One region of the Massilia sp. 01N417 genome, then DNA from elsewhere that is predicted to be linked to it. Evidence: predicted binding sites of a transcription regulator. Region 1 holds the regulator's gene; each other region holds the start of a gene.

Region 1 (3,276 bases):
CGTCAGCCCCAGATACATGCCGAGCGCGCCCGGCGCATGCGACAGGAAGTGGCTGCCGCCGACGTCCGGGAACAGGCCGATGTTCACCTCGGGCATGGCCATCTTCGTGCGTTCGGTCACGATGCGCAGGCCGGTCTCCGGCCCGCCCTGGGCGATGCCCATGCCGCCGCCCATGACCACGCCGTCCATCAGCGAGATGTAGGGCTTCGGATAGAAGTGGATCAGGTGGTTGAGTGCGTATTCTTCGGTAAAGAAGTCTTCCAGCAGTGCACTGCCTCCCGTGGGCGTGGCGTGCCCGGCCTGGTGGAAGAAGCGGATGTCGCCGCCTGCGCACAAGGCTTTCTCGCTGCTGCTCTTGATGACGACGGCGTCGACGGCCGCATCGTCGCGCCAGGCCAGCAGGGTCTCCGTCAGTGCACGCACCATTTCCAGCGACAGCGAATTCAGGGCCTTGGGACGGTCGAGGGTAATGATGCCGGTGCCGTTGGCAACGCGGGTCTGCACGTGTTCGCTCATCATGTTGTTTTATTTATTGAAATGGAAAACGGCATTGTAGCGCGGCCCGGAAAACGAAAAGGGCGCCAGATGCGCCCTTCGTTACTTGTGCTGCGCCAGCGGAATGGTCACGCTGTAGCGGCAGCTTCTCCTCCATCGTTGGGTATGCGCTTGAGCGGTGTACTACTGTGATCCTGCAGCATCTGCTTGTACTTCTGCACCTGCCGGTCGAGTCGGTCCATCAGCATGTCGATCGCGGCGTACAAGTCGTGCGCGGCACTGGCGACGTGAACGATCTTGCCGGCGACGCGCAAGTTGATCTCGGCCTTCTGGCGTTTTTCTTTCTCGGTGAGATTGTCAATGCAGAGGATGACGTGGGAGTCGATCACTTGATCGAAATGGCGGGTGATGCGTTCGAGCTTGTTCTGTACGTATTCACGGATTGCCGGGGTTACATCGAGATGATGTCCGCTGATAGTGAGATTCATACACACTCCTTTGATGATGCGCTGCCTGTCGTACGCGCATACCACGCACCAGGGCAGCGTTGTTGCAAGAAGCTTGCTGCAAGAGCTTGCTGAAAGAGCTTGCTACAGAGATTTACGGAGGCTGACGGGAGGGATCTTCAGCGCCTCGCGGTATTTCGCTACCGTGCGGCGTGCGATAACCATTCCCTGTTCCCCTAGCATCTCCGCGATCTTGCTGTCGGATAAAGGGTTCTTGGGGTCTTCTGCTCCTGTGAGTTGTACGATAAGAGCCCGGATCGCGGTCGAGGAGGCTTCTCCTCCTGCCTCGGTCGCGACGTGACTCCCGAAAAAGTACTTCAACTCGAACATGCCGTGCGGCGTCAGCATGTATTTCTGAGTTGTGACACGAGAAATTGTGCTCTCGTGTAGACCTAGTGTATCAGCTATCTCACGTAAAACAAGGGGCCGCATGGCAACGGCGCCATGGGAGAAAAAGTTCCGCTGGCGCTCCACGATTGCTTGAGCTACCCGAAGGATAGTATCGAAGCGCTGGCGCATGTTTTTGATGAGCCACTTTGCTTCCTGCAACTGCGCCGCCAGCTGGGATTCCGATTTCCCCTGCTTCATCAAGGTGGCGTACAGGCTGTTCACGCGCAGGCGCGGCATCACCTCGGGATTCAGCTGCACGCTCCAGCCATCCTTCGCGCGGCGCACGATCACGTCCGGCACCACGAAGTCGGAGACGTCGGAAGCAAAGGCCGCGCCCGGATGCGGATTGCAGTGGCGAATCACGGCCTGGGCTTCGCGCAGGTCTTCGTCGTCGCAGTCGAGGGCCTTCTTGAGCTTGTTGAATTCGCGCTGCGCGAACCAGGTCAGGTAGCGTTCGACGATGGTCAGTGCCATGCGCCGCGTGACCAGCGGCACGCCAGGCATGCGGCGGATCTGCAGCGCCAGGCATTCGGCGGCGCTGCGCGCGCCCACGCCGGGCGGGTCCATGCTCTGCACCAGCGCCAGCGCGGTGCGCAGTTCCTCGAATTCCACTTCGAGTTCGGCCGGCAGGCGCGCATGCAGCTCGTCCAGGGTTTCCTCGAGATAGCCGTTGTCGTCGAGGGTGTCGACGACGATCTCGACCAGCGCGCAATCGCGCGGCGACATGCAGGTCAGGCGCACCTGTTCCATCAGGTATTCGCGCAGCGAGACCGGGCTGGCTTCCAGCTGCGGGCGGCCGTCTTCTTCCTCGCCGCCGCTGCCGGAGCGGCCCGGCTCGCCCCAATCCATGTCGTGCTCGGCGCCGCCGGCATCGCCGTTGTCGCTGTCGCTGCCGCCGCCTTCGGCTTCGGCGCCGCCGTTGCCCTCCTCGCCCTGGCTGGACGAGGGCGGCGAGTCGGGCGTGGTGGACGTCGACGAACCGTTGTTGATCGCGCCGTCGGCCAGCAGGCGTACCGAACGGTCGAGCGGATCGTCGAGGCGTTCGAGCAGCGGGTTGTCGCTGAGGACCTGTTCAATCTCCTGGTGCAGCTCGAGAGTGGACAGCTGCAGCAGCCGGATCGACTGCTGGAGTTGCGGTGTCAGCGCAAGGTGCTGTGATGTCTTGAGTTGCAGCGTCTGTTTCATGACTACATCCGGAAATGTTCACCCAGGTAGACGCGGCGGACGGATTCGTTGGCGATGATATCGTCGGGACGGCCGGAAGCCAGTACCGCACCCTGGTTGATGATGTAGGCGCGGTCGCAGATGCCGAGCGTCTCGCGCACGTTGTGGTCGGTGATCAGGACGCCGATGCCGCGCTCCTTCAGGAAGCGCACGATGCGCTGGATCTCGATCACCGCGATCGGATCGACGCCGGCAAACGGTTCGTCCAGCAGCACGAAGCGCGGGTCGGTGGCGAGGGCGCGCGCGATTTCCACGCGGCGCCGTTCACCGCCCGACAGCGACAGCGCCGGGTTCTCGCGCAGCTTCTCGATCTGCAGCTCGGCCAGCAGCTCGTTGAGGCGTTCCTCGATGCGGTTCTTGCTCAGCGGCTTGCCGTTCTCGCGCTGCAGTTCGAGCACGGCGCGGATGTTCTCCTCCACCGTCAGCTTGCGGAACACCGAGGCTTCCTGCGGCAGGTAGGACAGGCCCAGCATGGCGCGCCGGTGGATCGGCAGGCTCGTGATGTCGGTGCCGTTGATGACGATGGCGCCGGCGTCGGCCGGCACCAGGCCCACGATCATGTAGAACGAGGTCGTCTTGCCGGCGCCGTTCGGGCCGAGCAGGCCGACCACCTCGCCGCAGGCGACCTGCAGCGAAACGTCGCGCACCACCAGGCGCTTGC
Region 2 (3,276 bases), on a different contig from region 1:
TCATTTGCCCAGGAATTCCCTCACCTCCGCCTGAAAGCGCGCCGCCTGGTCCCACATGATGAAGTGGGCGCTGTCCGCAATCCGCTTCAGGCTCACGGCCGGCACCGGTGCAAACACGCTTTTGTAGACCGCATCGAAATGCTCGGCGGGAACCGGCACGCTCTTCGGCTGGACGTACAGCACGGTCACCGGTACCGAGATCTTCGGCAGTTCCGGCCCCAGGTTGGTCACCACCAGTTCGTGGTAGGCGCGGGCGCCGACGTCGACGTCGCTGCGCATCGAATCGTCGATCGCGCCGGCACGCATGGACTCGGTATTGACCATGCCGTTGATGGTCTCGACGGCGCGCTTGCTGCGTTCCTCGGGCGCGGCGGTCCGGATGCCGGCGGCGATGCGGTCCGCGATCGGCTCGACGCTGGCGACGGTGGCGCCGGGGCCGCCGAAGAACATGCCGAGGAAGGGCACCATGTCGACCACCATCAGGCGCGACAGGTCGGCCGGATGGCGCGCGGCCAGCATCATGCCGATGGTGCCGCCCATCGAGTGGCCGATCACGGCCGGTTGCTTCAGGCCGGTTTCCCTGATGTAGCGGTCGATCTCTTCGGCCACCGGCGCCGCCACCGGACCGTCGGCGTTGCCGCCTTTCGGCTGGCCGGCGAAGCCCGAGACCTGCACCAGGTGGTAGCGGTAGCCGGGCACGGCCTTGATCATCTCGGCCCAGACGCGCGGCGAGGAGTTCAGGCCGGGGATCAGGATCACGTCCGGACCGGCGCCTTCGGTGCGGACCGTGATGCGGGTCGAGTCGAAAGGCGCCGCCCAGGCGCCGGCGGATGCGCCGAGCAGGGCGAAGGCCGCCACCGCTGCGGCGGCCTTGAGGGTGGAACGGCGGGAAAGCTTGGTGAGGCGCATCGTGTCTCCTGGTTCGTGATCGGAAACCCGCCGCATGCGCGGCCGGTCGGATGGACAGGATGCTAACGCGGGGTGGCCGAAAAAGCTGCCTGAAAGAAATGATAGTGTGCTTGAAACGAGAAGCCCGCACGCGGCGGGCTTCCGGTTGGCGTGTGGAGCGCTTACGCTTTGCGGCGCAGGGCAGCCATGCCGACGAAACCCAGTCCCAGCAAGGCCAGCGAGGCCGGCTCCGGGACATTGCCGGTCGACGGCGAAAACTCGGCCTTGAATGCCACGTCGCCAATGCCGCACTCCTGGCAATCCCATGCCCGCGTCGTCAGCGCCCCGAAATCCAAGCCGTTGTTGAAATAGACGAAATCGCCACCGGCATAGCTGTTGTTTGTCGTAGGCATGTCGAAAGTGCTGTACGCCTGGGTCCCCAGGTCCGAGACCGAGAGGAACATGACGTATTTCTGGCCTTCCGTCAGGCCCAGCTTGCCGGTGTCGAAGGAGAACTCCATCAGCCCCTGGCCGGGCGTGACCGAACGCGTGGCGCTGGTGTAGAGAATGCTGGTGGCCTTGCTGCCGTCCCAGCCTGCCACATAGCCGCGCAAATTCAGCGTTTGATTATTCCCGTACAGGTACATCGAGAAGCCGTTCAGCGCTTGATCGGCACCAACCGTAAAGGTCTGGCCGTAGGTCGACGTGTCGTCATAGCCGAAAGGATGAATCCTGGCCTTGATTCCGGTGTTGTCGATGACGGAGGCAGTCGCGTCTGCGGCAACAGCGCCGAGGACGGCACAAAGAAGCAAGGAGGCTTTCAAATAGCTTGGTTTCATTACATTCCCTATTTTTATGGTGGACTTGCCATCAGGTTCAAGCAAAGACCATGCCGATAAACAATTGTTTTTAAAAATCAATTGTTTATCGGAAAATTGAATGTACTCGTGTAAATAAATCCGACACTTGCCTGGCTAGTCCCAGTCATGCCGGGTTTCCCCCTCCTGCGCCTGGCGGTCGCGCGCAATCATCTCCTCCAGCTCTTCGCGGGCCCGCTTGGCCATCGACACATACTGTTCGCGGTCCTTATAGTAGGGATAGACCGCCTGCACGTTGGCGATATTGAGCTTCCGGAACTTCAGCGCGGCCTGGCGGATGCGGTAGGCGTTCTGGCCAAGGCCGGCCGTGAGCACGGTGCGGCCCAGTTGCAGCGCCGATTCAAAGGTCTCCCTTTCGATCATCGTCACGCCGCGGTCCATCAGCTGGTACCAGTGGGTGACGTTGCGGGCGCGGGCGAAGATCTGCAGTTCCGGCCACTCGCGGCGCACGGTCTCGACCAGGTCGAGGCTGTCTTCGATGTCGTCGATCGCCACCACCAGCGCGCGGGCGCGGGCGGCGCCGGCGGCGCGCAGCAGGTCGGCGCGGGTGGCGTCGCCGTAGAAGACCTTGAAGCCGAAGCGGCGCAGCACCTCGATCTGGTCGGGGTCGTGGTCCAGCACCGTCAGCTTGACCCCGTTCGCGTTCAGGAAGCGGCCGACGATCTGGCCGTAACGGCCAAAGCCGGCGACGATCACATGATCCTCGTTCGGTTCGATGGCGTCGGCTTCGGGCCTGGCGCCGGCGCCTTCGCGGCTGGCCGACAGCTTGTCGTAGGCCATCAGTACGAGTGGCGTCACCACCATCGACAGCGCCACCACGACCACCAGCATCGAGGCGGTGTCGTCGCTGAACACGCGCGCGGTGGCGGCCGCGCCGAATACCACGAAGGCGAATTCGCCGCCCTGGGACAGCAGCAGGGCGAACTGCAGGTGCTGGCCGCGGGCCATGCCGAACACCCGCGACAGGATGTAGAGCACCGCGGTCTTGATCAGCAGGAAGCCGGCCACCAGGCCCAGGATCAGCCAGGGATGGGCGAGGAAGACGGCAAAATCGACCGACATGCCGACCGCGATGAAGAACAGGCCGAGCAGCAGGCCCTTGAAGGGTTCGAGGTCGGTCTCCAGCGCATGGCGGTACTCGGAATCGGCCAGCAGCACGCCGGCCATGAAGGAGCCGAGCGCCATCGACATGCCGATCCACTGCATCAGCAGTCCGATCGCGATCACCAGCAGCAGGGCGAAGGCGGTGAAGATCTCGCGGGTATCGGTGCGGGCGATGACCTGCAGCAGCGGGCGCACCAGGTAGCGGCCGCCGACGATGATCCCGGCCAGCACGCCGACGACCTTGAAGGTGGCCAGCCAGAAGTTGCCGCTCGAACCCGCTTCGTCGGGAATGCCGAGCAGGGGCACGATGGCGATCATCGGGATCGCGGCGATGTCCTGGAACAGCAGGATCGCAAAGCCGGCCTGGCCCGCCGGGGTCGGCATCAGGTTGCGCTCCTCGAGCGAG
Region 3 (3,276 bases), on a different contig from region 1:
GGGGACGAACTCGACGCGCGAGACGATGCCCTTGGTGATCGACAGCGAGTTGCCGCCGACCGGATAGCCGTAGGCGAACACCTGCTCGCGCACGTCCGGCAGCACGCTGGCGCGCGGCAGCGCGGGGTGCTTGTCGAAGTAGGACTCGTCGTCGAGCTTGAGCAGGGCCAGGTCCATGCCGCGCGCCACCGCCACCACCGTGGCGCCGACCTTGTCGCCGTCCTGGCTGGCCTGGATCTCGACCTGGCTGGCGTAGCCGACCACGTGGGCATTCGTGAGAATCCGCTTGCCCTCAATGATCACGCCCGAGCCGGTGACGTCCTGCGGCGTGGCTTTGGTCCAGGGTTTATACGGGTCGGGCCGGCGCAAGGTCGAGAAGATCTTGACGACCGAATTTTCGACGCGGGATGGAATGGCGGATTTGGTCGGTGCGGCCTTCGCATCGAGGTCCTGGGCCTGGACCATCGCGCAGGCGGCGGCAAGCGCTGCGGCGGCAGCGAGTCGGAAAAGTGTCATGCGTCTCTTTGAATCGGAAAGATTGCTGAGCGAATATACACCGTGGCGAAGCGTGAAAGTTCACAAATACTCACCACGGCGTGACATTTACGGTTTGACGAACTTGAGGGTCATGCGGTCGCTTTCGCCGATGGCCTGGTATCTGGCGCGGTCCTCGTCACGGTTGGTGAGGGTCGGCGGCAGGGCCCAGACGCCGCCCTTGTGGTCGGCCTTGTCCTTCGGGTTGGCGTTGATCTCGGATTTCCCGGCCAGCTTGAAGCCGGCGCTTTCGGCCATCCTGATCACATACGACTCGTGGATGTAGCCGCTCGTGGCCTTGGCATCCTGCGGCATGGATTCCGGCAGGCGGTGGTCGGTCACGCCCAGCACGCCGCCCGGCTTCAGGCTGGTGTACAGCGCCTTGAACATGTCCTTGACCTTGTCGTCGCCCAGGTCGACGAAGTTGTGCACGTTGCGGAAGGTGAGCACCATGTCGACGCTGTTCGGCGGGGCGAAGTCGTAGATGCCCTTTGGCGGATTGAAGGCGCCCCGCACGACCTTGTCATACACCGCCGGGTTGGACTCCAGCATCGTCTTGGAGATGAGGCCGGCGCCGATCAGTTTGCCGTCCTGGCGCAGGTAGGGGGCCAGGATTTCGGTGTACCAGCCGCCTTCCGGCAGCAATTCGACCACCGTCATGTTCGGCTTGATGCCGAAGAAAGTAAGCGTTTCGTAAGGATGGCGCCAGGTGTCGCGCGCCACGTTGGCGCTTGAGCGGTGGCTGCCGGCGATGGCCGCGCGTAGCTGGGCGTCGTCGGTTTGGTTGGCGGCCAGCGCCGTGCCGGCCAAGCCTGCCAGTACGGCGGCCAGGATGAATCGTTTCATGTCTCGGTCTCCAATGTCGGTGGGGCATCGGCGCCATGCCGTGCCGCCCGCCGATCATCGGCCAGGCCCTAGTTGTCGTCAAGTAAAGATTGTATATGCATTAAGCCTGTCCGACCGGACACCCGCCGGACACAGGGCGGACGCGTCCCGCGCGGACACTGTCCGCCCCGGCCGCGCTGGCAACCAAGACCCAGGCGCCTGGCATAAAGATTGCCTATTCAAAAACTTTACTTGCTGCTATGGTTCAGCAGATAAAGAAGAAGTAAAGCGCAGCACAACAAGAGCGGTCCGCCCGCCGGACCACTGTCCACCTCAGGAGACGTCATGGAACGCCGTACCTTCCTCAACATCAGCGGCCTGGCTTTCGGCACGATGCTGGTGCCCGTATTCGGCCGCGCGATCGCCGCCGAAGAGCTGCTCAATCCGATGCCGGTCGCGGCCAAGAAGCTGCTGGCCGACACCGCGCTGAACGCCGCCACCAAGGCCGGCGCCAGCTACTGCGACGTGCGCATCGGCCGCTACCTCAACCAGTACGTGATCACCCGCGACCTGAACGTCGAGAACGTGGTCAATACCGAGTCGGCCGGCATCGGCGTGCGCGTGGTCTGCAACGGCGCCTACGGCTTCGCCGCCACCAACGACATGAGCCCGGACGGCGTGGCCGGCGCGGCGCGCCAGGCGGTGGCGATCGCCAAGGCCAACGCCAGGCTGCAGCTTGAACCGGTGCAGCTCGCCCCGGTCAAGGGCGTGGGCGAGGTCTCGTGGGCGACGCCAGTGCAGAAGGACTGGCGCACGGTGCCGATCAAGGAGAAGGCCGAGCTGCTGATCGCCGCCAACAAGGCCGGCATGGAAGGCGGCGCGACCTTCATGAACTCGATGCTGTTCCAGGTGAACCAGCAGAAGTACTTCGCGTCCACCGACGGCTCCTACATCGACCAGGACATCCAGCGCATGTGGGCGCCGCTGACCGCCACCGCGGTCGACAAGGGGACCGGCAAGTTCCGCTCGCGCCAGGGCCTGTCGGCGCCGGTCGGCATGGGCTACGAATACCTGGCCGCGCGCAAGGAAGACAAGATCAGGGCCGCCGGCGGCGTCGCCACCCTGTACACGAAATCCTATGACATCGTCGAGGACGCCCGCGCCGCCGGCCGCGACGCCAAGCGCAAGCTGACCGCCAAGAGCGTCACCCCGGGCAAGTACGACCTGGTGCTGTCGCCCGAACACCTGTGGCTGACGATCCACGAATCGGTCGGCCACCCGACGGAACTGGACCGCGTGCTGGGCTACGAGGCCAACTACGCCGGCACCAGCTTCGCCACCCTCGACAAGTGGGAGACCAGGAAATTCAACTACGGTTCGCCGCTGGTGAACATCGTGGCCGACAAGGTCACCCCGGGCTCGCTGGGCGCGGTCGGCTACGACGACGAAGGCGTCAAGTGCAAGCGCTGGGACATCATCAAGGACGGCATCCTGGTGAACTACCAGGCCACCCGCGACCAGGCCCACATCATCGGCGAGAAGGAATCGCACGGCTGCTCGTATGCCGACAGCTGGAGCAATGTGCAGTTCCAGCGCATGCCGAACGTCTCGCTCCAGGCGGGCAAGAAGAAGATGACCCCGGACGAGATGGTCAAGGACGTCAAGAAGGGCATCTACATCGTCGGCGACGGTTCGTTCTCGATCGACCAGCAGCGCTACAACTTCCAGTTCGGCGGCCAGCTGTTCTACGAGATCAACAACGGCAAGATCGGCCAGATGCTGGAAGACGTGGCCTACCAGTCGAACACCCAGGAATTCTGGAACGCCTGCACCGCGCTGTGCGACGAACGCGACTGGCGCATGGGCGGCTCCTTCTTCGACGGCAAGGGCCAGCCTCCGCAGATTTCCATCGTCTCG

Evidence for each region. The regulator sigma-54, encoded in region 1, starts transcription at its own class of promoters, with help from an activator protein. The targets are predictions, from matches to a motif close to TGGCANGNAANCTGCTTT.
Region 2: the regulator sigma-54 is predicted to act here: its motif matches at 1,766-1,783, upstream of AC1DOQ_RS10745 (PEP-CTERM sorting domain-containing protein).
Region 3: the regulator sigma-54 is predicted to act here: its motif matches at 1,580-1,597, upstream of AC1DOQ_RS24230 (TldD/PmbA family protein).

Annotation. Positions count from the first base shown of each region.
Region 1 is NZ_JBFTRS010000003.1:220,784-224,059, forward strand. It holds gene AC1DOQ_RS04775 (enoyl-CoA hydratase/isomerase family protein) at 1-516, opposite strand, end outside; gene hpf (ribosome hibernation-promoting factor, HPF/YfiA family) at 624-983, opposite strand; gene AC1DOQ_RS04785 (RNA polymerase factor sigma-54) at 1,086-2,576, opposite strand; gene lptB (LPS export ABC transporter ATP-binding protein) at 2,579-3,276, opposite strand, start outside.
Region 2 is NZ_JBFTRS010000008.1:33,558-36,833, forward strand. It holds gene AC1DOQ_RS10740 (alpha/beta fold hydrolase) at 1-909, opposite strand; gene AC1DOQ_RS10745 (PEP-CTERM sorting domain-containing protein) at 1,071-1,727, opposite strand; gene kefC (glutathione-regulated potassium-efflux system protein KefC) at 1,863-3,276, opposite strand, start outside.
Region 3 is NZ_JBFTRS010000029.1:31,171-34,446, reverse strand. It holds gene AC1DOQ_RS24240 (S1C family serine protease) at 1-516, opposite strand, end outside; gene AC1DOQ_RS24235 (class I SAM-dependent methyltransferase) at 604-1,380, opposite strand; gene AC1DOQ_RS24230 (TldD/PmbA family protein) at 1,705-3,276, shown strand, end outside.